DNA from 2 places in the Streptomyces sp. P13-3-3 genome. Region 2 is predicted to be linked to the other one. Evidence: predicted binding sites of a transcription regulator. Region 2 holds the regulator's gene; the other holds the start of a gene.
The links. The regulator HrcA, encoded in region 2, represses chaperone genes, less so after heat shock. The targets are predictions, from matches to a motif close to TTNGCACTCNGNNNNNCNGAGTGCNAA.
Positions count from the first base shown of each region.

Region 1: a site for HrcA is predicted at 7,451-7,477, ahead of groL (chaperonin GroEL). Genes of this name have one in related genera too.

Region 1 covers NZ_CP192228.1:428,145-442,789, forward strand. Annotated here, with positions in the region: gene ACQZOG_RS02075 (extracellular solute-binding protein) at 1-1,051, shown strand, start outside; gene ACQZOG_RS02080 (DUF3263 domain-containing protein) at 1,062-1,310, shown strand; gene otsB (trehalose-phosphatase) at 1,412-2,272, opposite strand; gene ACQZOG_RS02090 (alpha,alpha-trehalose-phosphate synthase (UDP-forming)) at 2,283-3,671, opposite strand; gene ACQZOG_RS02095 (glucosyl-3-phosphoglycerate synthase) at 3,744-4,712, opposite strand; SAM riboswitch class I at 4,852-4,999, shown strand; gene thrC (threonine synthase) at 5,017-6,306, shown strand; gene ACQZOG_RS02105 (ubiquitin-like small modifier protein 1) at 6,340-6,615, shown strand; gene ACQZOG_RS02110 (cold-shock protein) at 7,046-7,249, shown strand; gene groL (chaperonin GroEL) at 7,642-9,264, shown strand; gene ACQZOG_RS02120 (NADH:flavin oxidoreductase) at 9,485-10,612, shown strand; gene ACQZOG_RS02125 (MFS transporter) at 10,785-12,266, shown strand; gene ACQZOG_RS02130 (hypothetical protein) at 12,945-13,514, opposite strand; gene ACQZOG_RS02135 (hypothetical protein) at 13,648-14,277, shown strand; gene murQ (N-acetylmuramic acid 6-phosphate etherase) at 14,326-14,645, opposite strand, start outside.
Region 2 covers NZ_CP192228.1:1,324,126-1,338,770, forward strand. Annotated here, with positions in the region: gene ACQZOG_RS05990 (SpoIIE family protein phosphatase) at 1-4, shown strand, start outside; gene hemW (radical SAM family heme chaperone HemW) at 76-1,308, shown strand; gene ACQZOG_RS06000 (DUF3097 domain-containing protein) at 1,508-2,314, opposite strand; gene ACQZOG_RS06005 (MBL fold metallo-hydrolase) at 2,349-3,077, opposite strand; gene hrcA (heat-inducible transcriptional repressor HrcA) at 3,240-4,256, shown strand; gene dnaJ (molecular chaperone DnaJ) at 4,257-5,396, shown strand; gene ACQZOG_RS06020 (nitronate monooxygenase) at 5,944-7,017, shown strand; gene ACQZOG_RS06025 (16S rRNA (uracil(1498)-N(3))-methyltransferase) at 7,014-7,754, shown strand; gene ACQZOG_RS06030 (hypothetical protein) at 7,869-8,411, shown strand; gene ACQZOG_RS06035 (S41 family peptidase) at 8,521-11,697, shown strand; gene ACQZOG_RS06040 (histidine triad nucleotide-binding protein) at 11,793-12,146, shown strand; gene ACQZOG_RS06045 (ribonuclease Z) at 12,153-13,061, shown strand; gene ACQZOG_RS06050 (MFS transporter) at 13,341-14,645, opposite strand, start outside.

The DNA.
Region 1 (14,645 bases), 900 kb from region 2:
CAGCGTGTACTCCTGGAACGACGTGGACCGCAAGGTCAAGGAGATGGTCGACGCCGGGAGCCCGCCGGACATGGCCCAGATCGGCGCGTACGCCGACTACGCCTCCCAGGGCCTGCTCTACCGCGCCGGCGACCTGCTCTCCATCCCCGTCCAGGCGGACTTCCTCTCGCAGCTCTCCGGCGCCGGGGAGGTCAACAGCGTGCAGTACGGCATGCCGTTCGCCGCCTCCACGCGGCTGCTGTTCTACAACAAGTCCCTCTTCATCGAGGCCGGCATCACCCCGCCCGAGACCTGGGACGAACTGGTCGAGTGCGCCGAGGCGCTCAAGGCGGCCGGGGTGAAGTTCCCCTACGCGCTGCCGCTCGGCCCCGAGGAGGCCCAGGCCGAGACCCTCCAGTGGCTGCTGAGCGGCGACGGCGGCTACACCGACATCGGCGGCACCTACGGCATCGACTCCACGGAGAACGTCGAGACCCTCAGCTGGCTGCGGGACGAACTCGTCGGCAAGGGGCTCACCGGCCCCGTCGCGCCCGGCAAGCTCGACCGCGCGAAGGCGTTCGAGGCGTTCGCCGCCGGGGACGTCGGCATGCTCAACGGGCACCCCTCCCTGATGGAGATGGCGCGGAAGAAGGGCGTGAAGTACGGCATGGTGCCGATCCCCGGCACCGACGGCACGACCCCCTCCGCGCTCGGCGTCGCCGACTGGATGATGGCGTTCGAGAAGAACGGGCACCGCGACGAGATCGGGGACTTCCTCGACTTCGTGTACAGCGAGAAGAACGTCCTGGACTTCTCGCGCGAGTACGACCTGCTGCCGGTCACCAACTCCGCGTCGCGGGCGATGGCGGCGTCGGGGCAGGACAAGGAGCTCAAGCCGTTCCTCGACCAGCTGCCGCTGTCGGAGCAGTACCCGGTGGGCAAGACGTCGTGGGCCGGGGTGAACGCGGAGATCAAGCAGAAGATCGGGCGGGCCGTGGAGCCGGGGGGCAGCCCGGCGGCCGTGCTCGGGGAGCTTCAGGCCGCGGCCGTGCGGGCGGACAGTGCGGGGTAGCCTGCCCGGCATGGGTGAGGCTGAGGCTGAGGCTGAGGAGCTGGGGCGCCTCGAGCGGGAGGTGCTCGCGCTGGAGCGGCGGGGGGTCGTGTCGCCGGGGGCGAAGGAGCGGGTGATCCGGGAGGAGCTGGGGCTTGTACCGGTGCGGTACTACCAACTTCTCAACGCGTTGCTCGACGACCCGCGGGCGTTGGCCCACGATCCCGTGACGGTGAACCGCTTGCGGCGGGTCAGGGAAGCGCGGCGCGGGGAGCGGTAGGGGTCTCTCGCCCCCGCCGCCCCTTCCCGTACCCGGTGCTCCGCCCCGGACCCCGCTCCTCGAACGCCGGAGGGGCTGAGCTCAGCCCGTCGACACCCTCGTCAGGCGAGCCGGGCCGCCAGCGTGCGCAGCAGGCGCACCACTCCCGACGGGCCGTCGACCACCAGGTCCGCCCGCTCCCGGAGCTCCGTGACCTCCTCGCTGCCGCTGCACACCAGCACACCCGGCGTCCCGGACGCCCGCAGCTTGTCCACCGCCGTGAAGGCCGCCAGGTCGCCCAGGTCGTCCCCGGCGTACAGCACCGACCCCGCCCCGATCTCCCGCGCGTACCCCAGGAGCGCGACCCCCTTGTCCATGCCCGGCGGCCGCAGCTCCAGCACCATCCGCCCCGGCTCCACGACGAGACCGTGCCGCGTCGCGAGGTCCGTCAGCGGCTCGCGCAGGGCCTCGAAGGCGGCCTGCGGGTCGGCCGCCCTGCGGGTGTGGACGGCGACCGCCCGCCCCTTCTCCTCGATCCACGTGCCCTGCCACGCCCCCACCCGGTCCAGCAGCCCCGGCAGCTCGGCGCGGGCGGCGGCGACACCGGGGTGCGGGGCGGGCGCGGTGACGGTGCCGGTGACCGCGTCCCACCGCTCGGCGCCGTAGTGGCCGAGCACCACCAGGTGCTCGAGATTCGGCACGCCCGCGAAGCCGCCGTGGCGGACCGCGACGCCCGGCGGGCGGCCGGTGACGACGGCCACCGCCGCGACCTTCGGGGCGAGCGCGGCGAGCGCGGGCACCGCGTCCGGGTGGGCGCGGGCCTGCTCGGGGTCGGGCACGATCGGCGCGAGCGTGCCGTCGAAGTCGAGCGCGATCAGCGCCTTGCCCGGGCGGGCCAGGAGCGCGTCGAGTCCGTCCCGCCCGGCCTGCGTGGCGGGCGCCGGCAGGTCGCCGGGGTCCGTGGAGTCCGTCTGACTGGCCATGCGCCCCAACCTATCCACGCAGCGCTTCCAACTGGTCCAGGAACCACCGCGCCGGGGGCAGCGCCGTCGCCGCCGCGACCAGCCGCTTGCTGCGCTCCGTACGGTCCTCGGGGCGCATCGACAGCGCCTCGTGCAGGGCCTCGGCCGTCTGCACGACGTCGTACGGGTTGACGGTGATCGCGTCCTCGCCCAGCTCCTCGTGGGCGCCGGCCTCGCGGGACAGCACCAGGGCGCAGCCCGTGTCGGAGACCACCGGGACCTCCTTCGCGACCAGGTTCATGCCGTCGCGGATGGGGTTGACGAGGGCCACGTCGGCCAGCCGGTACGCGGCCAGGGAGCGGGCGAAGTCGTCCTTGACGTGCAGGACGACCGGCCGCCAGCCGGGCGTGCCGTACTGCTCGTTGATCTCCTCGGCGAGCCGCTGCACCTCGGCCGTGTAGTCGCGGTAGACGGCGAGGTCCTGCCGGGACGGGTAGGCGAAGGCGACGTGCACCACGCGCTCGCGCCACTCGGGCCGGTCGTCCAGCAGCTGCCGGTACGCGAGCAGGCCGCGCACGATGTTCTTGGACAGCTCGGTGCGGTCGACGCGGACGATCGTCCGGCGCCCCTCGCCGATCTCCTCCTTCAGCGCGGCCATCCGCTCGTCGACGTCCGCCTCGTGCGAGCGGGCGCGCAGGAAGTCCGCGTCGGCGCCCAGGCCGTGCACCCCGACGCGGGTGTCGCCGAGCCCGCCGGCGAACCGCTCGCAGCACGCGGTGAACGCGTCCGCCCAGCGGCGGGTGAGGAAGCCGAGCCGGTCGGCGCCGAGCATGCCGCGCAGCATCTGCCGCGCGATGTCGTCGGGCAGCATCGCGAAGTACTCGGGCGGCGCCCACGGCGTGTGCGAGAAGTGCCCGATGCGCAGGTCGGGGCGCAGCTCGCGGAGCATGCCGGGGACCAGGGTCAGGTGGTAGTCCTGCACCAGGACGGCCGCGCCCTCGGCGGCCTCCTCGGCCAGCGCCTCGGCGAACGCGCGGTTGTAGGTCTCGTAGGAGGCCCACTGCCGGCGGAACTCCGCGTCGAAGGCGGGCTCCAGCGGCGTCTGGTACAGCATGTGGTGGACGAACCACAGCACCGAGTTCGCGATGCCGTTGTACGCGTCCGCGTGCACGTCCGCCGGGACGTCCAGCATCCGCACGCCGTCCTCCCCGACGCCGCGCCGCACGGCCTCGCGGTCGCCGTCGGACAGTGCCGAGCACACCCACAGGGCGCCCGACTCGGGGCCGATGGCCGAGAGGCCGGAGACCAGTCCCCCGCCGCCCCGCCTGCTCCTCAGCGAACCGTCGTCCGCCACCGCGTACGACACCGGCCCCCGATTGGAGGCGACCAGCACCTGAGCTGCACCGAAGCTTGAAGCCATACGCCTCAACCTAGCCCGGCCCCCCGGGCCTCAAACGTGCCGGTGCGTCACACCGGTCGGTGACGGACGGGGTCAGGCCACCTTGCGGGACTGGTACTCCGCGACGTCCCGCATCGGCGGCCGCTCCTCGGTGTCCACCGAGTACGTGCGGGGCTCGAAGGCGTCCCCGGCGCGCTCGAACTGGGTCAGCGACGGTCGGAGCAGATGCGCGCGGGCCAGCCGCAGCTGCGCGGTGCGGTAGATCGCGGCGGCCATCCGGCCGAGCGCCTGCCCGTCCTGGTGCCGGTGCTTGCGCACGCCCACGTCCACCTGGGCCAGCGCGTCCAGGCCCACCAGGTGCAGGGCGTCGACCAGCATGCCCAGCTCGACGCCGTAGCCGACGGGGAACGGGAGCTGTTCGAGCAGGCCGCGGCGGGCCGCGTACTCGCCGCCCAGCGGCTGGACGAAACCGGCGAGCTGCGGCCAGTGCATGTTGAGCAGCGGGCGGGCCATCAGCTCGGTGACGCGGCCGCCCTGCCCGGCGCCCGCGCCGGTGATGCTCCCGTCGGCCGTCGTCATCGGCCGGTCGTACATGGCCTTGACCAGCTGGAGGCCGGGGTCGGTGAGCAGCGGGCCGACGATGCCGGTGACGAAGTCCGACGAGAACTCCCGCAGGTCCGCGTCGACGAAGCACACGATGTCACCGCGCGTGACCAGCAGCGACCGCCACAGCACCTCGCCCTTGCCGGGCACGGCAGGCAGGCGGGGCAGGATGGCGTCCCGGTGGACGACGGTCGCGCCGGCCGCCGCGGCCACCTCGGAGGTGCGGTCGGTGGAACCGGAGTCGATCACCACGACCTCGTCGACCAGGGGCACCTGGAGCACCAGGTCGTGCCGGATGACGGAGACGATGTCGCCGACCGTGGCCTCCTCGTTCAGCGCGGGCAGCACCACGCTCACCGTCTGTCCCGAGGAGCGTTTCGCCGCCAGGATCCGGTGCAGCGGACGGTCGGAAACCGACCAGGAGCGCTCGATCAGCCAGCGCTCGACTTCTTCCAGCACGGCGGACTCCTCACTGGCCGGGGGCGGTCCATCTCGGTGTGCGGACGGCTCTCTCCGCCGTCCGGGCCTTCGGTTACAGTCTTGAACAGCGCCGACGGACCCCGCATCCCGGGGGGTGTCGGGGCGGACAACTGAACACCGCTCATCCAGAGGGGCAGAGGGATACGGCCCGATGAAGCCCCGGCAACCCTCCAGTCGGTACTTGTCACGCGGACGTGGCGAGGCTCCCGGCTAGGGAAGGTGCCAAATCCGTCTCACGGCGAAGTGCGTCGTGAGGAAGATGAGGAGAAAGGGCCTCGCCTCCATGGCTGTGCAGACTTTTGCAAGCACCACCGACTCCGCGAACACCGTCGACCTCGGCCCCGCCGCCGCGCTGTCCTGCCGCGAGTGCGGCCACCGCGTGCCCCTCGGTCCGGTCTTCGCCTGCGAGGAGTGTTTCGGCCCGCTGGAGATCGCCTACGACTTCTCCGGGTACGACACCGAAGAGCTCCGCAAGCGCATCGAGGCGGGTCCCGCGAACATCTGGCGCTACGCGCCGCTGCTGCCCGTCCCCGCGGACGTGGCGACCAAGCCCAACCTGAACCCCGGCTGGACCAAGCTCGTCCAGGCCGACAACCTCGCCCGCGAACTGGGCGTCACCGGCGGCCTCTACGTCAAGGACGACTCCGGCAACCCCACGCACTCCTTCAAGGACCGGGTCGTCGCCCAGGCCCTGGAGGCCGCGCGCGCCTTCGGCTTCACCACCCTGTCCTGCTCCTCCACCGGCAACCTGGCCGGCGCGGTCGGCGCCGCCGCCGCCCGGGCCGGCTTCCGCTCCTGCGTGTTCATCCCGCACGACCTGGAACAGGGCAAGATCGTCATGGCCGCCGTCTACGGCGGCGAGCTCGTCGGCATCGAGGGCAACTACGACGACGTGAACCGTTTCTGCTCCGAGCTGATCGGCGACCCGGCCGGCGAGGGCTGGGGCTTCGTCAACGTCAACCTGCGGCCGTACTACGCCGAGGGCTCCAAGACCCTCGCGTACGAGGTCTGCGAGCAGCTCGGCTGGCGGCTCCCGGACCAGATCGTGGTCCCGATCGCGTCCGGCTCGCAGCTGACGAAGATCGACAAGGGTCTGCAGGAGCTGATCAAGCTCGGGCTCGTCGAGGACAAGCCGTACAAGATCTTCGGCGCCCAGGCGGCGGGCTGCTCGCCGGTCTCCACCGCGTACAAGGCCGGGCACGACGTGGTCCGCCCGCAGAAGCCGGACACCATCGCCAAGTCCCTGGCCATCGGCAACCCGGCGGACGGGCCGTACGTGCTCGACATCGCCCGGCGCACCGGCGGCGCGGTGGAGGACGTCACGGACGCGCAGGTGGTCGAGGCGATCAAGCTGCTGGCGCGGACCGAGGGCATCTTCGCGGAGACCGCGGGCGGGGTCACGGTCGGCGTGACGAAGAAGCTGATCGAGGACGGGGTGCTGGATCCGTCCCTCACCACGGTGGTGCTGAACACCGGGGACGGGCTCAAGACGCTGGACGCGGTGGCGGGGACGGGGCTCACGGCGACGATTCGTCCCAGTCTTGAGTCGTTCCGTGAGGCCGGGCTCGTCTGAGCCGCTTCGCCATTTCCTGACCGGAGGTTCAAAGTGAGCGTTACCGTTCGTATCCCTACCATTCTGCGCACCTACACCGGGGGCAAGGCCGAGGTCGCCGCCGAGGGGACCACCCTGGGCGAGGTCATCCAGGACCTCGAGAAGAACCACACCGGCATCGCCGCGCGGGTCCTGGACGACCAGGGCAAGCTGCGCCGGTTCGTGAACGTGTACGTCAACGACGACGACGTGCGCTTCGAGCAGGGGCTGGAGACGGCCACCCCGGAGGGTGCCGGCGTCTCGATCATTCCGGCGGTCGCCGGAGGCTGATCATTACCTTCGGTAATGACCGTTACCGAGCGTTCAGGACTTTGCCCCCTCCGTGAGAGATCCGGAGGGGGCAATTCCATGAGGTTGAGCGCGGTAGAGTTGGGGAACGCGCTCCCGATCCATTGATCGAGAACCCTGAATTCCTGCCGCGGACCCGACTGGATGTAGCCAAAGTGCGGGCTCCTTTCGCGGCCTTTGTCTCCTTTGCCCGGCCCGACTTGCCCTGAATTCTGGCGAATTCTTGCCACATTCCGGACCGGTAGCGTCCAGATTTCTCGTCCGATTGACCTGTTGCAGACGGCAGTTGGACAGATACATTCAGCCGCGGTCGACGCGTTCCGGCGCACGCCCCCAACCGTTGGGGGGTGAGGTCTGACCCGGGTCCGCGAAGTGTGGATCTGTGCAAGGGCCAGTAATAGGGGAGTTAGGCATGGCTCAGGGCACCGTCAAGTGGTTCAACGCGGAGAAGGGGTACGGCTTCATCGCGGTCGACGGTGGTGCGGATGTTTTCGTCCACTACAGCGCGATCCAGATGGACGGCTACCGCACCCTTGAAGAGGGCCAGCGGGTCGAGTTCGAGATCTCGCAGGGTCAGAAGGGCCCGCAGGCCGACATGGTTCGCGTCACCGCCTGAACGCGCTACCAGCAGCACGCGACATCTTCTGCCGGCGACAGGGCCCGCACCCCTCGGGGTGCGGGCCCTTCGTCATGCCTAGGCGCACGCGCCGCGCGCGCCGTGTTCGCCCGTGGCTGAGCGCCGGTCGGAGCCCTTGGCGCCACTGGCTCGCAGGGCTCTCGGGGACCTCTCGAAATTACCGCCGCTCCGCGAGCGCGCCTTGCACTCTCGGGGGTCGAGTGCTAATCATTGGCGTTAGCACTCTGAAGGTGAGAGTGACAACGAAGGACCGGGTCGGTGAGGCCCGCCAGGTCACGTGGGGCAAGGAACCACACGGCCGGCGAGCCGTCCGTCGCGGGCGCGGGCGCGGTCCGAAGGAATCACCCCCAGTCCTGGAGGGACCACTTCACATGGCCAAGATCATCGCGTTCGACGAGGAGGCGCGGCGCGGCCTCGAGCGCGGCATGAACCAGCTCGCGGACGCCGTGAAGGTGACGCTCGGCCCCAAGGGCCGCAACGTCGTCCTCGAGAAGAAGTGGGGCGCCCCCACGATCACCAACGATGGTGTCTCCATCGCCAAGGAGATCGAGCTCGAGGACCCGTACGAGAAGATCGGCGCCGAGCTGGTCAAGGAAGTCGCCAAGAAGACGGACGACGTCGCCGGTGACGGTACGACCACCGCGACCGTCCTCGCCCAGGCCCTGGTCAAGGAGGGCCTGCGCAACGTCGCCGCCGGCGCCAACCCGATGGCCCTGAAGCGCGGTATCGAGAAGGCCGTCGAGGCCGTCTCCGCCGCCCTGCTCGAGCAGGCGAAGGACGTGGAGACCAAGGAGCAGATCGCCTCCACCGCCTCCATCTCCGCCGCCGACGTCCAGATCGGCGAGCTCATCGCCGAGGCCATGGACAAGGTCGGCAAGGAAGGCGTCATCACCGTCGAGGAGTCCCAGACCTTCGGTCTGGAGCTGGAGCTCACCGAGGGTATGCGCTTCGACAAGGGCTACATCTCGGCGTACTTCGCCACCGACATGGAGCGTATGGAGGCCGTCCTCGACGACCCGTACATCCTGATCGCCAACTCCAAGATCTCCAACGTCAAGGACCTGCTCCCGCTCCTGGAGAAGGTCATGCAGTCGGGCAAGCCGCTGCTGATCATCGCCGAGGACGTCGAGGGCGAGGCCCTGTCGACCCTGGTGGTCAACAAGATCCGCGGCACCTTCAAGTCCGTCGCCGTCAAGGCCCCGGGCTTCGGCGACCGCCGCAAGGCCATGCTCGGCGACATCGCCATCCTCACGGGCGGCGAGGTCATCTCCGAGGAGGTCGGCCTCAAGCTGGAGAACGCCACCGTCGACCTGCTGGGCAAGGCCCGCAAGGTGGTCATCACCAAGGACGAGACCACCATCGTCGACGGCGCCGGCTCCGCCGACCAGGTCCAGGGCCGCGTGAACCAGATCCGCGCCGAGATCGAGAACAGCGACTCGGACTACGACCGCGAGAAGCTGCAGGAGCGCCTGGCGAAGCTCGCCGGCGGTGTCGCGGTCATCAAGGCCGGCGCCGCCACCGAGGTGGAGCTCAAGGAGCGCAAGCACCGCATCGAGGACGCCGTGCGCAACGCCAAGGCGGCCGTCGAGGAGGGCATCGTCGCCGGTGGTGGCGTGGCCCTGCTCCAGGCCTCCCAGGTGTTCGAGAAGCTGGAGCTCGAGGGTGACGAGGCGACCGGCGCCAACGCCGTGAAGCTCGCCCTGGAGGCCCCGCTGAAGCAGATCGCCGTCAACGGTGGTCTCGAGGGCGGCGTCGTCGTGGAGAAGGTCCGCAACCTCACGGTCGGCCACGGTCTGAACGCCGCGACCGGCGAGTACGTCGACATGATCGCCGAAGGCATCATCGACCCGGCCAAGGTGACGCGCTCCGCGCTGCAGAACGCCGCGTCGATCGCCGCGCTGTTCCTCACCACCGAGGCCGTCATCGCCGACAAGCCGGAGAAGGCCGCGGCCCCGGCCGGCGGCGGCATGCCCGGCGGTGACATGGACTTCTGAGCCTGACCCGTCAGGTTCGGACCCGTCCGAGGTCCGGAGGGCGGCACTCCCGCACAGGGGGTGCCGCCCTTCGGCGTGTCCGGGCGCCCTCACGAGGTGACCGGTGTCACGGGTACGGGCGGGGGAGGGACGGGAATGCTCACCGCCGTGCGCGGGTTCGACGGAGAGTGCGTTGTATGCACGTACACATACCGTCGAGTATCCGCGAGGAGTTCTCCTTATGACCGTCGCCGCCTCCGAGGCCACCGGACGTGCCGCCGAGGTCCTGGCCCGGCCTGTCGCCCTGAACGGCCTGACCGTGCCCAACCGCATCGTCATGGCGCCCATGACCCGCCAGTTCTCGCCGGGCGGCGTGCCGGGGGAGGACGTCGTGTCGTACTACGCGCGCCGGGCCGCCGCCGGGGTGGGGCTGATCGTCACCGAGGGCACGTACGTCGACCACCCGTCCGCCGGCATCAGCGACCGGATCCCCCGGTTCCACGGGGAGGAGCAGCTGGCCGGCTGGGCGAAGGTCGCGGAGGCGGTGCACGCGGCCGGGGGCCGGATCGTGCCGCAGCTGTGGCACGTCGGCATGGTCCGCGAGCAGGGGCAGCCGCCCTTCCCGGAGGCGCCGGCGGTCGGCCCGTCGGGGCTGCGCCTGGACGGCGCCGAGGGCGGCAAGGAGATGACCCAGGCCGACATCGACGACGTCGTGGCGGCGTTCGCGAAGGCGGCGGCCGACGCCGAGCGCATCGGCTTCGACGGTGTGGAGCTGCACGGGGCCCACGGTTACCTCATCGACCAGTTCCTGTGGGCGGGCACCAACCGCCGCACCGACGCCTACGGCGGCGACCCGGTGGCCCGCACCCGGTTCGCCGTGGAGATCGTGCAGGCCGTGCGCGCGGCCGTGTCGCCCGGCTTCCCGGTCGTGTTCCGCTTCTCGCAGTGGAAGTCCGACCACTACGGCGCCCGTCTCGCCGAGACCCCCGAGGAGCTGGAGGCGATCCTCACCCCGCTCACCACGGCCGGCGTCGACGCCTTCCACGCGTCCACCCGCCGCTACTGGCTCCCCGAGTTCGACGGCTCCGACCTCAACCTGGCCGGCTGGACCCGCAAGCTGACCGGCCGTCCCGCCATCACGGTCGGATCGGTCGGCCTGGACGGCGAGTTCGGCCGTGCCTTCCTCGGCGAGGGTGCCGAGCTGCGGGGCATCGACGACCTGCTCGACCGCCTGGAGCGCGACGAGTTCGACATGGTCGCGGTGGGCCGTGCGGTCCTCCAGGACCCGGAGTGGGCGGCGAAGGTGCTGGCCGGCCGCTTCGACGAGCTGACCTCGTACGACGCGGCGTCGCTGACCTCGCTGAGCTGAGTCCCGGCCCGGTTCCGGGCGTGGCGCGGTGTCCTCCGGCGGAGGGCGCCGCGCCTCTCTGCTGCGTGGTCCATGTCATGTGACTGTCACGTGGTTTTCATTTGCTTGCGTCAATCAAGGAGATTAAAGTTGCCCGAGTCAAGCAGATCTGACTCTTCCGGAGACCTCCTTCATGTCCGACGCACCCGAAAGATCCGTCACGACCGGCACCGCCGCGCCGCCGAGGACGGGTGCCGTGGTACCCGTGCTGGCGCTCGGCGGGATCGTCGTCTCGCTGATGCAGACGCTCGTGATCCCGATCGTGGGACAGCTGCCGCAGTACCTGAACGCCTCGGCGTCGGACGCGGCCTGGGCCGTCACCGCCACCCTGCTGGCCGCCGCCGTCGCCACGCCCGTGATGGGCCGGCTCGGCGACATGTACGGCAAGCGGCGCATGCTGCTGCTCAGCATGGCCATGCTGGTCGTCGGCTCGGTCGTCGCCGGACTCAGCGACAGCCTCACCCCGATGATCGTGGGCCGTGCCCTCCAGGGCCTGTCGTCCGGTGTCATCCCGCTGGGCATCAGCATCCTGCGTGACGAACTCCCCGCGGAGCGGCTGGGCTCCGCCACCGCGATGATCAGCGCCTCGCTCGGCGTCGGCGGCGCGCTCGGCCTGCCGCTCGCCGCCCTGATCGCCGACAACTTCGACTGGCACGCGCTGTTCTGGACCTCCGCGGCGCTCGGCGTCGTCGCGCTCGTGCTGGTCCTCGCGCTGGTGCCCGAGTCGAAGGTGCGGACCGGCGGGCGGTTCGACCTGGTGGGCGCGGCCGGTATGGCGGCCGGACTGATCTGCCTGCTGCTCGCGATCTCCAAGGGCGGCGACTGGGGCTGGACCAGCGGCACCACGCTCGGCCTGTTCGCCGCGTCCGTCGTCGTCCTGCTCGCCTGGGGCTTCTTCGAGCTGCGCACCGACCGCCCGCTGGTGGACCTGCGCACCACCGCCCGTCCCCAGGTCCTGATCACCAACCTCGCCTCCGTGGCGATCGGCTTCGCGATGTTCTCCATGTCGCTGGTCATCCCGCAGGTGCTGCAGCTGCCGGAGCAGACCGGTTACGGCCTCGGCCAGTCGCTGCTGAGCGCCGGTCTGGTCATGGCGCCGTCCGGCCTGGTGATGATGGCGCTGGCCCCGGTCTCGGCGCTGGTCTCCCGCGCGCGGGGTCCGAAGGTGACGCTGATGATCGGCGCGCTGATCGTGGCCGCGGGCTACGGGCTGAACGTGGCGATGATGAGCGAGGTCTGGCACTTCGTGCTGGCGTCCTGCGTCATCGGCGCCGGCATCGGCTTCTGCTACGGCGCCATGCCGACCCTCATCATGGGCGCCGTGCCCGCCTCCGAGACGGGCGCCGCGAACAGCCTCAACACGCTGATGCGCTCCATCGGCACGTCCGTGGCGAGCGCGGTCGCCGGTGTGGTCCTCGCGCAGATGACGACCCGGTTCGGCCCGTACGCGCTGCCGTCCGAGGACGCCTTCCGCGCGGTCCTCGCCCTCGGCGCGGGCGCGGCGCTGCTTGGCTTCGTGGTGGCGGCGTTCATCCCGAAGCAGCGGGGCACCGCCGGGGCGGAGTCACTCGTCACCGAGGGCGCGCCCGAGGCCGCGGAGCCGGCGAAGGCGTGACACCTGCGGGCGGGTGGGCGGAGTGCTCGCCGGCGCCCGGACGAGACGGCGGCCACTGTCCCGAGGACATCGGGGGGTGGCCGCCGCTCGGTGTTCGGGGTGAGCCCGAACACCGGCATGGATGCGGTGTCGGCCCCGAGAGCGCGACGGGCCGTCCGACCGGGTCGGCTCCGATGGCGCGGGGTCGCGCGGTCGGCTCGTGCCGGTCCGAGGAGCCCTGTGACTCGGCGTGCTTGGGGCTGTGGGTCTCGCCGTCGTGGCGGCTGGCCCCGGCTGCCGGGGGCCGGCGTCCGGAGTGTCAGGCGGTCTGGGGTTCGGTGGCGGGGCCGGGCGGCGGGCGGGCCGGGGGTGACGCTTCGGGGCGGCTCCGTTGGCGCGGGGTCGCGCGGTCGGCTCGTGCCGGTCCGAGGGTTCTTCGGACTCGGCGTGCTTGGGGCTGTGGGTCCCGCCGTCGTGGCGGCCGGACCCGACTGCCGGGGACCGGCGCCCGGAGCGTCAGGCGGCCCGAGGCCCGGTGGCGGGGCCGGCCGGCGGGCGGGTCGGGGGTGACGCGCCAGACGCTCGGGCCGGGGGCCCGGAGGGCGGGCCGCCCGCTCTCGGGGTGGCTGGTCGGCAGCCGTGAGTCACGCCAGGGCGCCGCGCCCCGTGCCGTTCAAGGAGCCGTGAGGCTCGCGCGGCTCAGATGTTGCCCATCGGTTCGATGTCCACGTGGACCGGGTTGCCCCAGACGCGGAGCACCTCGTAGTCGGTGAACTCGTGGACGACGCGGTAGGCCATCGCCGGGCGGACCGTGCGGAGCTGGGCCTTGACGAAGAGTTCCGCCTCGCGGCGGTCGCGGCGCGGGGTGCCGCACAGCTGCCACGCCTGGCCGTTCCACATCTCCGGCAGCCAGCGCTGCTGCGGCTGCGGGCGGTCGCCGCGCACCCCGTAGCGCGAGGGCGCGGGACCGGCGGGCCGGGCCTGCGGGGCCGGGCCGTTGAACTCGGCGCGGCGGGCGGCGCGACGCCTGGTCTCGCAGAGCAGGCACAGGTCCGGGGCGCTCTCGTCGACCGGCCCCGTGGGGTGCTCGGCGCAGCGCGTGCTGGGCGGCGCCGTGGTGACGGTGTCCTCCAGCAGGTCCAGCGCCCGCCGCAGGTCGTCACGCACCTCGTGCAGCCGGGAGTCCGGGGTGTCGGCGGAGAGCGCCTCGCCGTGCTCACCGAGCACACGCAGCGCCCGGCCGAGGGCGGTGAGCTGTGCGTGGTTCATGGTGGTCTCCGTGTGGGTGGGGCCATTGCTCCAGCGTGCACCACGAAGCGCGGCCAGGGTGGCCCTGGTGCCGGAACGGCCAGGCCCTACGATGCCTGGTCGGACGGACGACTGTCGAAAGGGCGGGGGAAAGATGAGGGGGACCGGGGCGGTACCGGTGCCGGACGGCGCCGAGGACGTCCGGCCCGCGGGGGAGCGGCGCAAGATCGGCAACTCCCTGCTGTGGGCCTTCGGGGTGACGGCAGGGCTGCTCCTGGGCGCCGCCGTCGCCGCGTGGGTCACGTGGCTGGGTGTCGTCGTCGGCCTGGCGGCCGTCGCCGTCGCGGCGTGGCTCGTGGGCGGCGTTTGGCACCGGGCAGGCGCGGCGGTCACCGTCTCCTTCGGGGGTCTCGCCCTGATGATGTTCGCCTCTCCCGCCGTGTACGAGGGGTACATGGGGGCGGTGGGCGAGCCGGTGGACGCCGTGGTCGTCCAGGTCGTCGACGAGGAGCGCCGACGGGGACCGAGCATGTTCTGCACGCTCCGGGAGCTGGACGGCGAGCGGCGCGTCCACCGGGTCTCCCAGCAGGAGAACTGCTTCGGGCAGGCGAAGGCGGGCGACCGGGTCACGATCGTCAAGGACCCGCTGGACCTCCTCGACCCGCGGATGCCGGACGGCCCGGAGCAGGAGGACAGCAGACGGATCACCCTCGCCGCCACCGTCGGCCTGACCGCGCTCGTCCTCGGCACCACGGTGTACGCGGGGCTGCGGCGGCGAGGCTAGACCCTCATCTGGGGCCCGGAAGCCCGCCTCTCACCAGGGGCGCGCCCCTCACCCGCCCGCGCGGGACAGCGCCGCCCGCAGATGGCCGTCGGACTCGTCCAGGAGCCGGGCCGCCGTCGGGCCGTCCACGCCGGCCAGCAGTACCAGGATCGCGTTCTTGACCTCGCCGTCCGTGGCGGCGAGGGCGTGTTCCACGGCCTCGTCGTCGGCGCCCGTGACCTGGGCGACGATCCGGCGGGAGCGGGCGCGCAGCTTCTCGTTGGAGGCGCGCACGTCGACCATCAGGTTCCCGTAGGTCTTGCCGAGCCGGATCATCGTGATCGTCGAGATCATGTTCAGCACGAGCTTCTGCGCCGTGCCGGCCTTGA
Region 2 (14,645 bases):
GTGAGGCCGTACAGCCGAGTGCGGCCCTACAGGTGGGCGGAAGGGGATCGTGCGCGGTGCGGGACAATGGAGCACATGCCTTCCGCACTCCCCGACGGCGAGCCCGTCCCCGCCGACGGCGCGCTGCCCGCGTCCGCGCTCGCCGGGGCGGCCGACCGCCCCCTCGGGTTCTACCTGCACGTCCCGTACTGCGCGACCCGCTGCGGCTACTGCGACTTCAACACCTACACCGCGACCGAGCTGCGCGGCACCGGCGGCGTGCTGGCCTCCCGCGACAACTACGCCGAGACCCTCGTCGACGAGATCCGGCTGGCCCGCAAGGTGCTCGGCGACGACCCGCGGCCGGTCCGCACGGTGTTCGTCGGCGGAGGCACGCCCACCCTGCTCGCCGCCGGCGACCTGGTACGGATGCTGGGCGCGATCCGCGAGGAGTTCGGGCTGGCGCCGGACGCCGAGGTCACGACGGAGGCCAACCCCGAGTCCGTCGACCCCGCCTACCTCGCCGAGCTGCGGGCCGGCGGCTTCAACCGGATCTCCTTCGGCATGCAGAGCGCCCGGCAGCACGTACTGAAGATCCTCGACCGCACGCACACCCCCGGCCGGCCCGAGGCGTGCGTCGCCGAGGCGCGGGCGGCCGGGTTCGACCACGTCAATCTGGACCTGATCTACGGCACGCCCGGGGAGTCGGACGACGACTGGCGCGCCTCGCTGGACGCGGCGATCGGGGCGGGGCCCGACCATGTCAGCGCGTACGCGCTGATCGTCGAGGAGGGCACACAGCTGGCCCGGCGGATCCGGCGGGGGGAGGTGCCGATGACGGACGACGACGTCCACGCGGACCGGTACCTCATCGCCGAGGAGATGCTGTCGCGGGCGGGCTTCTCCTGGTACGAGGTGTCGAACTGGGCGACCTCGGAGGCGTCGCGCTGCCTGCACAACGAGCTGTACTGGCGGGGTGCGGACTGGTGGGGGGCCGGGCCGGGAGCCCACTCCCACGTCGGTGGGGTGCGGTGGTGGAACGTCAAGCACCCCGGTGCGTATGCGGCGGCGCTGGCGGAGGGGAGGTCGCCGGGGGCCGGGCGGGAGGTGCTGTCGGTCGAGGACCGGCGGGTGGAGCGGATTCTGCTGGAGCTGCGGCTTCTGGACGGGGTGCCGTTGGATCTACTCCGGGAGGAGGGGCGTGCGGCGGCCGACCGCGCGCTGTCTGACGGCCTGCTCCGCCCCGAGCCCTTCGCGGAGGGCCGTGCGGCCCTCACCCTGCGGGGGCGGCTGCTGGCGGACGCGGTGGTCCGCGACCTGGTCGACTGACCAGAGGGTTTCGCCCCCGCCGCCCCTTCCCGTACCCGACCCGGGGCTCCGCCCCGGACCCCGCTCCTCAAACGCCGGAGGGGCTGATTTCAGCCCGTCCGGCGTTTGAGGACGAGGCCCGCCAGGGCCGACAAGGGGGGTCTGGGGGCGCAGCCCCCGACGGGACGGGAAGGGGCGGCGGGGGCGAGGAAACCGGTCCTTACGACGGGGCCGTCACGAAGTCGATCAGTTCCTCCACCCGTCCCAGGAGCTGAGGCTCAAGATCCTTGTACGAGTGGACGGAGTCCAGAATCCGTTTCCACGCCTCGCCCGTGTTCGCGACCCGCCACCCCAGCGCCTCGCACACCCCCGTCTTCCAGTCCACCCCCCGCGGCACCCGAGGCCACGCCTCGATCCCCACCGACGCCGGCTTCACGGCCTCCCAGATGTCGATGTACGGATGCCCCACCACCAGCGCGTGCTCGCTCGTCACCCCCTGGGCGATCCGCCACTCCTTGGTGCCGGGCACCAGGTGGTCCACCAGCACCCCGAGCCGCGCGTCGGGCCCGGGCGCGAAGGCGTCGACGATCGACGGGAGGTCGTCCACGCCCTCCAGGTACTCCACGACCACCCCCTCGATCCGCAGGTCGTCGCCCCACACCTTCTCGACCAGCTCGGCGTCGTGCCGGCCCTCGACGTAGATGCGCCCCGCGCGGGCCACGCGCGGCCGCGCGCCGGGGACGGCGACCGAGCCGGACGCCGTGCGGGTGGGGCGGGCCGGGCCGGAGGAGGGGCGGACCAGGGTGACCACGCGGCCCTCCAGCAGGAAACCGCGCGGCTCCAGCGGGAACACCCGGTGCTTGCCGAAGCGGTCCTCCAGGGTCACCGTGCCGGCCTCGCAGCGGATCACCGCGCCGCAGAACCCGGTGCCGGGCTCCTCCACCACGAGGCCCGGCTCGGCCGGCACCTCGGGGACGGACTGCGGCTTCTTCCACGGAGGGGTCAGATCGGCGGAGTACTGGCGCATTCTGCCGACGATACGAGGAACACCCGTGCGGTGATCACTCCGACACGCCGAACCGCGCCGCCAGCGCGTCCCGCTGGGCCCGTACGAACGCAGCGTCGACCGCCGCGCCGTGGCCGGGGACGTACACCGCGTCCTCGCCGCCCAGCCGCAGCAGCCGGTCCAGCGCGGCCGGCCAGCGGGACGGCACGGCGTCCGGGCCCGCCTGCGGCTCGTCCGACTCCTCGACCAGGTCGCCGCAGAACACCACCTCGGGGTCGCCGGGCACCAGCACCGCCAGGTCGTACGCGGTGTGACCGGGCCCCACGTTCGCCAGCAGCGCCCGGCGGCCGCCACCCAGGTCCAGCGTCCACTCGCTGGACACCGCGTGCCGGGGCGGGACCAGCGCCGCCACCGCCTCCTCGGCCGCCGCCGGGTCGAGGCCCCAGCGCACCGCGTCCGCCCGCAGCTCCTCCCGCCCCCGCCCGGCGAGCGCCACGTTCAGGCCGACCGCGCCGTACACCTCCGCGTCCGCGAACGCCGGCGCCCCCAGGACGTGGTCGAAGTGGGGATGGGTGAGCGCGAGATGTGTCACACGGCGGCCGGTCAGCTCCCGCGCCCCGGTCCGCAACCGCGCGCCCTCGGCGAGGGACGAGCCCGCGTCGACGGCCAGGACGCCGTCCGCGCCCAGCACGAGCCCCGCGGTGCAGTCCCACCCCGGAAGCCGGCGCCGCCCGACCCCCGGCGCCAGTTGCTCCCATCCCGACTCTTCCCAAGTCACGGTCATGACCGGGACGCTAGCGGGGAGGACGTCACCCGGCACCACCGCGCGGACCGGCCTTGCCGACGTCGTACCCCCCGGCCGTACACTGGGCCGGGGAAGTCTGGCACTCGCGTGCGAAGAGTGCCAGGGCCGTTACCGGGCGGAAGCCAGCTGGAGGTGTGCGCGATGCTCAGTGAACGCAGGCTCCAGGTGTTGCGCGCGATCGTCCAGGACTACGTCGGCACCGAGGAGCCCGTCGGGTCGAAGGCCCTCACCGAGCGGCACAACCTCGGCGTCTCCCCGGCCACCGTGCGCAACGACATGGCGGCCCTGGAGGAGGAGGGCTTCATCGCCCAGCCTCACACCAGCGCCGGGCGCATCCCCACCGACAAGGGCTACCGGCTGTTCGTCGACAAGCTGGCCGGCGTCAAGCCGATGAGCCCGCCCGAGCGGCGGGCCATCCAGAACTTCCTCGAGGGCGCCGTCGACCTCGACGACGTCGTGGCCCGCACGGTGCGGCTGCTCGCGCAGCTCACCCGGCAGGTCGCCGTGGTGCAGTACCCGTCGCTGACCCGTTCGACGGTGCGGCACGTGGAGCTGCTGGCCCTCGCCCCGGCGCGGCTGATGCTGGTGCTGATCACCGACACCGGCCGGGTCGAGCAGCGGATGGTCGACTGCCCGGCGCCGTTCGGGGAGGCGTCCCTGGCCGACCTGCGGGCGCGGCTCAACAGCCGGGTCGCGGGCCGCCGGTTCACCGATGTGCCCGGTCTGGTGGAGGACCTCCCGGAGGCCTTCGAGGCCGACGACCGCGGTACGGTCTCCACGGTGCTCTCCACCCTCCTGGAGACGCTCGTCGAGGAGAACGAGGAGCGGCTGATGATCGGCGGTACCGCCAACCTCACCCGCTTCGGACACGACTTCCCCCTCACGATCCGGCCCGTCCTGGAGGCGCTTGAGGAGCAGGTCGTGCTCCTCAAGCTGCTCGGCGAGGCGCAGGATCCGGGTGTGACCGTACGGATCGGTCACGAGAACGCCCACGAAGGACTCAACTCCACGTCCGTCGTGTCGGTCGGCTACGGTTCGGGCGGCGAGGCTGTCGCCAAGCTCGGCGTGGTCGGACCGACCCGCATGGACTACCCCGGAACGATGGGAGCGGTACGCGCAGTGGCACGGTACGTCGGACAGATCCTGGCGGAGTCATAGGTGGCCACGGACTACTACGCCGTACTCGGCGTACGCCGCGACGCGTCGCAGGAAGAGATCAAGAAGGCCTTCCGGCGGCTCGCCCGCGAGCTGCATCCGGACGTCAATCCGGATCCGAAGACCCAGGAGCGGTTCAAGGAGATCAACGCCGCCTACGAGGTGTTGTCGGACCCGCAGAAGAAGCAGGTCTACGACCTCGGCGGCGACCCGCTCTCGCAGGCCGGCGGCGCCGGCGGCGCGGGCGGCTTCGGGGCCGGGGGCTTCGGCAACTTCTCCGACATCATGGACGCGTTCTTCGGCACGGCGTCGCAGCGCGGGCCGCGCTCGCGCACCCGCCGCGGCCAGGACGCGATGATCCGGATCGAGGTGGAGCTGGACGAGGCCGCCTTCGGCACGACCAAGGACATCCAGGTCGACACGGCCGTCGTCTGCACCACGTGCAGCGGCGAGGGCGCCGCGCCCGGCACCACCGCGCAGACCTGTGACATGTGCCGCGGTCGCGGTGAGGTCTCGCAGGTCACCCGGTCCTTCCTGGGCCAGGTCATGACCTCGCGCCCCTGCCCGCAGTGCCAGGGCTTCGGCACGGTCGTGCCCACGCCCTGCCCGGAGTGCGCGGGCGACGGCCGGGTCCGCTCCCGCCGCACGCTCACGGTCAAGATCCCGGCCGGTGTCGACAACGGCACGCGGATCCAGCTGGCGGGCGAGGGCGAGGTCGGCCCCGGCGGCGGCCCCGCCGGCGACCTGTACGTCGAGATCCACGAGCTGCCGCACGCGCAGTTCCAGCGGCGCGGCGACGACCTGCACTGCACGGTCACGCTGCCGATGACGGCGGCGGCGCTCGGCACCAAGGTGCCGCTGGAGACGCTGGACGGCCTGGAGGAGGTCGACATCCGGCCCGGCACCCAGTCCGGCCAGTCGATCCCGCTGCACGGCCGGGGCGTCACCCACCTGCGCGGCGGCGGCCGGGGCGACCTCATCGTGCACGTCGAGGTGCAGACCCCGACCAAGCTGGACCCGGAGCAGGAGCGCCTGCTCCGCGAGCTGGCCAAGCTGCGCGGCGAGGAACGGCCCACGGGGCAGTTCCAGCCGGGGCAGCAGGGGCTGTTCTCGCGGTTGAAGGACGCGTTCAACGGGCGCTGAGCGCTGGGCGCCGGGCGGCGGCCGGGCCCTCCTGCCGGGGGTTCGGGGGTCGCCCCCGGGTCGGCACGGTCAGCCGGGGCAGCAGGGGTTGTTCTCGCGGTTGAAGGACGCGTTCAACGGGCGTTGAGCGCTGGGCGCCGGGTGGCGGCCGGGCCCTCCTGCCGGGGGTCCGGGGGTCGTCCCCGGGTCAGCACGGTCAGCCGGGGCAGCAGGGGTTGTTCTCGCGGTTGAAGGATGCGTTCAACGGGCGTTGATCGCTGGGTGCCGGGTGGCGCCGGGCTCTCCTGCCGGGGGTTCGGGGGTCGCCCCCGGGTCAGCACGGTCAGCCGGGACAGCAGGGGCTGTTCTCGCGGTTGAAGGACGCGTTCAACGGGCGTTGAGCGCTGGACGCCGGGGGCGGCTGCGCGCACTGAGCGGCCGCCCGACGGGCGTTGATCCCCACCCTCGTCCTGGGCCGCCGGCGTGGTCGGCGGCCCGGCGAAAAGTGGCTTATGCCAAGGGGAAGGGTCAATTCGGAGTTGGTCGGGGGACGTGACAACATGCGGTCATGTCCTCCGTACTGACCGATCTCTTCCCGCACCCGATCGTGCAGGCGCCCATGGCGGGCGGCGTATCGGTGCCGCAGCTCGCCGCCGCCGTGTCCGACGCGGGCGGGCTCGGTTTCCTGGCCGCCGGGTACAAGACCGCGGACGGGATGTACCAGGAGATCAAGCAGCTGCGGGGACTCACCTCCCGCCCCTTCGGCGTCAACCTCTTCCTGCCCCAGCCCGAGACGGCCGACCCGGCCGCCGTGGACGTCTACGCCCACCAGCTGGCCGGCGAGGCCTCCTGGTACGAGACCGAGCTGGGCGACCCCGAGAGCTGCGGCGACGACGGCTACGACGCCAAGCTCGCCGTGCTGCTCGACAACCCCGTGCCGGTCGTGTCGTTCCACTTCGGCGTGCCGGCCCGCGAGGTGATCGACTCGCTGCACCGCGTCGGCACCCTCGCCTTCGTCACCGCGACGACCGCCGAGGAGGCGCGCGCCGTGGAACGGGCCGGCGCGGACGTGGTGATCGCCCAGGGCGTCGAGGCCGGCGGCCACCAGGGCACCCACCGGGACGTCCCCGAGACGGACGGCAGCGGGATCGGACTGCTGTCCCTCGTCGCCCAGGTCCGCGAGTCCGTGGGTATCCCGATCGTCGCCGCCGGAGGCATCATGCGCGGCGGCCAGATCGCCGCCGTGTGCGCCGCCGGCGCGAGCGCGGCCCAGCTGGGCACCGCCTTCGTCGCCGCCCACGAGTCAGGCGCGCACGCCCTGCACAAGCAGGCCCTCACGAACCCCCTCTTCGCCCGCACCGAGCTGACCCGCGCGTTCACCGGCCGGCCGGCCCGCGCCCTGGTCAACCGCTTCCTGCGCGAGCACGGACCGTACGCGCCCGCCGCCTATCCGGAGGTCCACCACCTCACCGCGCCCCTGCGCAAGGCCGCCGCCAAGGCCGGGGACGCGCAGGGGCTCGCGCTGTGGGCGGGGCAGGGCCACCGGATGGCCCGCGAACTGCCCGCCGGACAACTCGTGGAGGTCCTGGCCGCCGAACTGGCCGCCGCCCGGACAGCGTTGTCGGCCGGAGGCGCCCGATGACCGCCCCCGTCTTCGTCGTCGACGACTTCGGCACGCACGGCACCGGCCGCTACGTCCTGGACGGCCCCGAGGGCCGGCACGCCGTCGCCGTGAAGCGGCTGCGGGCCGGTGAGGAGGTCGTCCTCACCGACGGCGCGGGCCGCTGGGCCGCGGGCGAGGTGGACGGCACCGAGGGCAAGGACCGGCTGATCGTCCGGCTCGGCGAGGTCGTCGAGGAGCCGGTGGAGACGCCCCGGCTGACCGTCGTGCAGGCGCTGCCCAAGGGTGACCGGGGCGAGCTGGCCGTGGAGACCATGACCGAGGTCGGCGTCGACGCGATCGTGCCCTGGTCGGCCTCGCGCTGCATCACCCAGTGGAAGGGCGAGCGGGGCGCCAAGGCCCTCGCCAAGTGGCGGGCGACGGCCCGGGAGGCGGGCAAGCAGTCGCGCCGGGTGCGGTTCCCGGAGGTCGCGGACGCGGCGACGAGCAAGGGGGTTGCCTCACTTCTCGCCGAAGCGGAGTTCGCGGCGGTGCTGCACGAGAGTGGGACCGAGCCGTTGGCCGCGGCTCCGTTGCCGGACGCCGGTGACATCGTGCTGGTCGTCGGCCCTGAAGGCGGGGTGTCCCCCGAGGAGTTGGCGCTCTTCGAGAGCGTGGGGGCGCGGGCGTACCGCCTGGGGCGGAGTGTGCTGCGGACGTCCACGGCCGGAACCGCCGCGGCGGCGCTGCTGCTCGGCCGCACCGGCCGCTGGTCCTGACGCCCCGGGGCTCGCCCCGGACCCCGCTCCTCGAACACCGGAGGGGCTTTCTCGGGGCGCATGTGGCCCGATGCGCCCTACCGCCGCGGGAGCGGCAGTGGCACGCTGCCGTGCATGGGGGCGATGAACTGGGCCCGCGGAGGGCCGCGTCGGCGACGGCACACCGCCGTCGTCGTGTTCGCCGTGGCCGCGGTCACCGGCGTGACCGCCTGCGAGGGCGGCGGCCTCAGCTCCGCCGCCGTGGCGCTCACCACCGACGGGACCGTGACCAAGGAGCTCAACCGCCAGAAGGACAAGGTCCGCTGGCTCACCTGCACCGCGTCCTTCGGCGACCGGGACAGGTCCGCGTCGCCGGCCTCGGAGGAGACCGCCGCCTCGGTCGACTGCGAGGGCGAGACCGAGGGCGGCAAGGAGATCACCGTCACCGGACGGGTCACCCACGCCGTCAACAACGCCTGCGTCCGCGGGGACATCACCGCGAAGGTGGACGGCCGGCAGGTGTTCCGCGTCGAGGGCCTCGGCGACTGCGACTCCAACAGCCCGCCCCGCGTGGGCGAGCCCACCCAGCAGGGGCCGCGGCCCACGGTCACCGTGACCGTCACCACGACGGTGTGGTGCGACCAGTACCCGTCCTGTCGCCCCGTCGAGGGCAAGTGATCCGAAACCTCTGGCCGGACCGCACGCGCGCCCATAGGGTGATCGGGTGACACAGCCTGCATCGGTCGCATCCAGCGCATACCTCCGTTTCCCGCACCTGCACGGCGAGTTGGTCGCCTTCACCGCCGAGGACGACGTATGGATCGCCCCGCTCGACGGCGGCCGCGCCTGGCGGGTCAGCGCGGACAACGTGCCGGTGAACCATCCACGGATCTCCCCGGACGGCACCACCGTCGCCTGGACCTCCACCCGCGACGGCGCGCCCGAGGTGCACGTCGCCCCCGTCGACGGCGGCCGCGCCCGGCGGCTCACCCACTGGGGCAGCGCGAGGACCCAGGTCCGCGGCTGGACCGCGGACGGCCGGGTCCTCGCCCTGAGCACGTACGGCCAGGCCAGCCTGCGCCGCACCTGGGCACGCGCCGTGCCGCTCGACGGCGGACCCGCCGAAACCCTGCCCTACGGGCCGGTCGGCGACGTCGCCGCGGGCCCGCACACCGTGCTGCTGTCCGCCGGCGGCCGCGACGCGTCCCATTGGAAGCGGTACCGCGGCGGCACCGCGGGCAAGCTGTGGATCGACCGGGAGGGCGACGGCGAGTTCGTCCGGCTCCACGAGGACCTCGACGGGAACATCGAGTACCCGCTGTGGGTGGGGATGGGGGTCCCCCCGCTCGAGCGCGGCCGAGAGTGGGGGAGGGTCGCGTTCCTCTCCGACCACGAGGGCACGGGCGCGCTGTACTCCTCCCTCGCCGACGGCTCCGACCTGCGCCGCCACACGCCTCTGGACGGTTTCTACGCCCGCCACGCCGCCACCGACGGCACCCGGGTCGTGTACTCCAGCGCCGGCGAGCTGTGGATCCTCGACGACCTCGACGCCGCCGAGCCGCGCAGGCTCGACGTCCGGCTCGGCGGGCAGCGCGTCGACCTCCAGCCGTTCCCGGTGAACGCGGCCCGCTGGTTCGGCTCCGCGTCCCCCGACCACACCGCGCGCGGCAGCGCCGTCTGCGTACGCGGCACCGTCCACTGGGTGACCCACCGCTCCGGCCCCGCCCGCGCCCTCGCCGCCACCCCGGGCGTCCGCGCCCGCCGCCCGCGCACCTTCCGCGCGGACGGCGAGGAATGGGTGGTGTGGGTGACGGACGCCGAGGGCGACGACGCCCTGGAGTTCGCCCCCGCCACCGGGCCGGTCCCCGGCGCCACCCCGCGCCGGCTGGCCGCGGGCCAGCTCGGCCGGGTCGTGGACCTGGCGATGGCGCCCGACGGCAGCCGTGCCGCGATCGCCTCGCACGACGGCCGTCTCCTGCTCGTCGAGCGGGAGACCGGCGAGGTCCGCGAGGTCGACCGCAGCGAGGACGGCGACGTCTCCGGACTGGTCTTCTCGCCCGACTCCAGCTGGCTCGCCTGGTCCCACCCCGGCCCGCGCCCGCTCAGCCAGATCAAGCTCGCCAACACCACCGACCTGTCGGTCACCGAGGCGACCCCGCTGCGCTTCCAGGACTACGCGCCCGCCTTCACCCTCGACGGCAAGCACCTCGCGTTCCTGTCCACCCGCTCCTTCGACCCGGTCTACGACGAGCACGTCTTCGACCTGGCCTTCGTCGAGGGCGTACGGCCGTACCTGATCACGCTCGCGGCGGCCACGCCGTCGCCCTTCGGGCCGCAGCGGCACGGCCGGCCCTTCGAGACCCCGGACCGGGACGAGACCCCCGACAGCGAGGGCACCCCCACCACCCGCATCGACCTCGACGGGCTCGCCGACCGCATCGTGCCGTTCCCGGTCGAGGCCGCCCGCTACAGCAACCTGCGCGCCGCCAAGGACGGCGTGCTGTGGCTGCGCCACCCGGTGCGCGGCGTGCTCGGGGCGTCCCGGGCCACGCCCGACGACCCGGACCCCAAGACCGACCTGGAGCGCTACGACCTCGCCCAGCAGCGCCTCGAGCACCTCGCCGTGGACGCCGAACACTTCGAGGTCAGCGGCGACGGCAAGCGGGTGCTGCTGTGGACCGACGGGCGGCTCAAGGTCGTGCCGAGCGACCGGCGCGCCTCCTCCGACGACGACAGCGACACCAACATCACCGTCGACCTGGCCCGGGTCCGCCAGTTCGTCGACCCGTCCGCCGAGTGGCGGCAGATGTTCGACGAGAACGGCCGCATCATGCGGGACAACTTCTGGCGTCCCGACATGAGCGGCGTCGACTGGGACGGGGTCCTGGACCGCTACCGGCCCGTCCTGGACCGGCTGGCCACCCACGACGACCTGGTGGACCTGCTGTGGGAGGTGCACGGCGAACTCGGCACCTCGCACGCCTACGTCATGCCGCGCGGCGGCCTCGGCGGCGGAGCCAGGCAGGGACTCCTCGGCGCGGACATCTCCCGGCACGAGGACGGCAGTTGGCGGGTGGACCGCATCCTGCCCGCCGAGACCTCCGACCCGGACGCCCGCTCCCCGCTCGCCGCGCCCGGCGTCGCGATCCGTCCCGGAGACGCGATCGTCGCCGTCGCCGGACAGCCCGTCGACCCGGTCACCGGACCCGCGCCACTGCTGGTGGGGACAGCCGGCAAGCCCGTCGAGCTGACCGTGTCACCGGCCGGCGGGGGCGAGCCGCGGCACGCCGTCGTCGTCCCGCTCGCCGACGAGGAGCCGCTGCGCTACCACGCCTGGGTCGCCGACCGGCGGGCGTACGTGCTGGAGAAGTCCGGCGGCCGGCTCGGCTACATCCACGTCCCCGACATGCAGGCGCCCGGCTGGGCGCAGATCCACCGCGACCTGCGCGTGGAGGTGCTGCGCGAGGGGCTGATCGTGGACGTGCGGGAGAACCGCGGCGGGCACACCTCGCAGCTCGTGGTGGAGAAGCTGGCCCGGCGGATCGTCGGCTGGGACCTGCCGCGCGGGGCGCGCGCCGAGAGCTACCCGCGCGACGCGCCCCGGGGACCCGTCGTCGCCGTCGCCAACGAGTTCTCCGGCTCCGACGGCGACATCGTCAACGCCGCGATCAAGGCGCTCGGCATCGGACCCGTCGTCGGCACCCGCACCTGGGGCGGCGTCATCGGCATCGACAGCCGCTACCGGCTCGTCGACGGCACCCTCGTCACCCAGCCCAAGTACGCCTTCTGGCTCGAGGGTTACGGCTGGGACGTCGAGAACCACGGCGTCGACCCGGACGTCGAGGTCGTCCAGCGCCCGCAGGACTACGCGGCCGGGCGGGACGTCCAGCTCGACGAGGCGGTGCGGCTGGCGCTGGAGGCGCTGGGGACGACCCCGGCGAAGGTGCCGCCGGAGCTGTCGTGACCGGCCGCGGGCCGTCGTGCCGCCGCGGCACGACGGCCCGCGGCCGGGTCGGTAGCATGCCGGGGTAGGGAAGATCGCCGGGCCGAGGAGGGCGTATGGCAGGGGAACCTCAGGACGACTGTCTGTTCTGCAAAATCGTCGCGGGCACCATCCCGGCGACGATCGTGCGGGAGACGGACACCACCGTCGCGTTCCGTGACATCAACCCCCAGGCGCCCACCCATGTCCTGGTGATCCCGAAGGCGCACCACCGGGACGCCGCGGCGCTCGCCGCCGAGGCGCCCGAGCTCGCCGCGGACGTGCTGCGCGAGACGCAGGCCGTCGCGGACCAGGAGAAGCTGGAGAGCTACCGCACCGTGTTCAACACGGGCAGCGGCGCCGGCCAGACCGTGTGGCACGCGCACGCCCACGTCCTGGGCGGACGCGGTCTCGAGTGGCCTCCCGGCTAGGCCGCGTTGTCCGTCCGTGAACTGGTGGTGCTCGGCACCGCCAGCCAGGTCCCGACCCGGCACCGCAACCACAACGGCTACCTGCTGCGCTGGGACGGCGAGGGCTTCCTCTTCGATCCCGGCGAGGGCACGCAGCGGCAGATGCTGCGCGCCGGGGTCGCCGCGCACGACATCGACCGGATCTGCGTCACCCACTTCCACGGCGACCACTCGCTGGGGCTCGCCGGGGTGATCCAGCGGATCAACCTCGACAAGGTGCCGCACCCGGTGAGCGCGCACTACCCGCGCTCCGGACAGCGGTTCTTCGACCGGCTGCGCTACGCGACCGCCTACCGCGAGACCGTCGCCCTGGTCGAGGCCCCCGTCGACACCGACGGACCGCTCGTCCGCACCTCGGGCTACACGCTGGAGGCCCGCCGGCTGTCCCACCCGGTCGAGGCGTACGGCTACCGGATCGTCGAACCCGACGGCCGCCGCATGCTGCCCGACCGGCTCGCCGCGCACGGCATCGAGGGCCCGGACGTGGGCCGCCTCCAGCGGGAGGGATCGCTGAACGGTGTGGCCCTGGAGGACGTCAGCGAGGTCCGGCGCGGACAGCGGTTCGCGTTCGTCATGGACACCCGGCTGTGCGACGGGGTGTACGCGCTGGCCGAGGGCTGCGACATGCTCGTGATCGAGTCGACGTTCCTCGACGAGGACGAGTCGCTGGCGGTGGAGTTCGGCCACCTGACGGCGGGACAGGCGGCGAGAGTCGCCCGCGAAGCGGGGGTTCGGCACCTGGTCCTGACCCACTTCAGTCAGCGGTACTCGGATCCGGACGCCTTCGAACGTGAGGCGCGGGCCGCGGGCTTCGAGGCGGACCTGACGGTGGCGAGGGACTTTCAGAGGGTGCCCCTCCCCAAACGGCGGGCGTAGCTGCGGGCAGCCCAGCACGCCGCCGCGGCGGGCAGTCGTGCCGCTTGGGGCGGCACGGGTGGGCGCGGCGGCACCTCTGCAGCGCCGGTGCGGGTAGTCGGTGGCTGGGCGCGCAGTTCCCCGCGCCCCTTGAGGGTGTTTCGCCCTAGCTGCGGGCAGTCGTGCCGCTAGGGGCGGCACGGGTGGGCGCAGCGGCACCTCTGCAGCGCCGGGTGCGGGTCGTGCGTGGCTGGGCGCGCAGTTCCCCGCGCCCCTGGAGGGCGCCTTCGCTTGCGTGGCTCACAATCCGCCCGGTGCCTGCGTGGCCGCCGCCGTGTCGTACTCGCCCCTCGCTGGCACCGCCGCCCCGTCGAGGGCGATCTCGACAACCGGCTGCTCCGGCGCGCCGACCTCCGGCACCGCCCCCGACGGAGTCCCCGTCGTCGCGGCGACGACAGCCGCGGGGTGTCCGCCCCGCCTCCGCACAGCCCCCGGCAGCAGCGCCCGCCCGCCCGCGTGCAGCGCGACCCCTGTCATCGGCACGGCGACCAGCAGCAACCCCACCGCCAGCACCGCCCCCATCACCGGGAACCCGGCCTGCGCCGACAGCACACTCCCGGTGAGCGGCCCGGCCGCCGTCCCCAGCGAGGACGCGGAGCCGACCAGCACCGCCCACCGTCCCCGCGCGTCCAGCGAGGCCGCCAGCCCGATCAGGTACGACAGCACCACCGGATAGAAGGTGTTCCAGGCGATCTCGCCGAAGGCGAAGCTCCCCAGCCCCGTCGCGGAAGCGCTCAGCGCGATGCAGCAGGCGATGACGACGGTCCCGCCCCCGATGGGCAGCGCCCGCCCCAGCCGCGAGCCCAGCGCCCCCGCGCCCAGCACGCCCAGCAGTCCCGCGCCCAGCGCGACCGCGAAGACGACGCCCACGGCCGGCTCGGACAGATGCGCCTGGCCGACGCCGATGCGCCCGCTGACGCCCCACAGCGCGTTCTGCGCGAGCGACCACAGCAGCATCGCCCCGGCCAGCACCATGCCCGAACGCCGGTACGGCAGACGCCCGGCGCCCGAACCGTCGGCCTCCGCCGACCCGACCGCGGCCTGCGCCGCCGTACGGGCCGTACCCCCGGGCAGCCGTGCCGTCAGCGGCCACACCGCGAGCGCGGTGAGGGCGATGGCCGCGAGGGTGAGCCCGTGCCCGGGCAGGTGCGGCACCGTCAGATAGACCACGCCGGCCAGCGCGGACACGCTCAGCAGGCCCAGGGTGGACGCCCGGTGGGGGTCCTTCTCCGCGGCGATCCGGGTCGCCGCGACCGTGGTCGCCGTGCCCGACCCGAACCCGCCGACGACGGCGCCGGCGACGACGGCCGGGACGGAGGTGGTGAGCGCTGCCCCGCCGTAGCCGACGGCCGCGAGGACGAGACCCAGCCGGGCCAGGGTGCGCGCGCCGGCCCGCTCGACGCGGGAGGCCAGCAGGAAGCCGGCCGTGGCCGAGCTGAGCAGCAGCAGACTGCCGACGCCCCCCGCCTGGGTGGGCGTCAGATCAAGGCCGCGTTCCAGCCGTCCGACGGTGGTCGGCAGCAGATACGGGGCGAGGTACCCGGC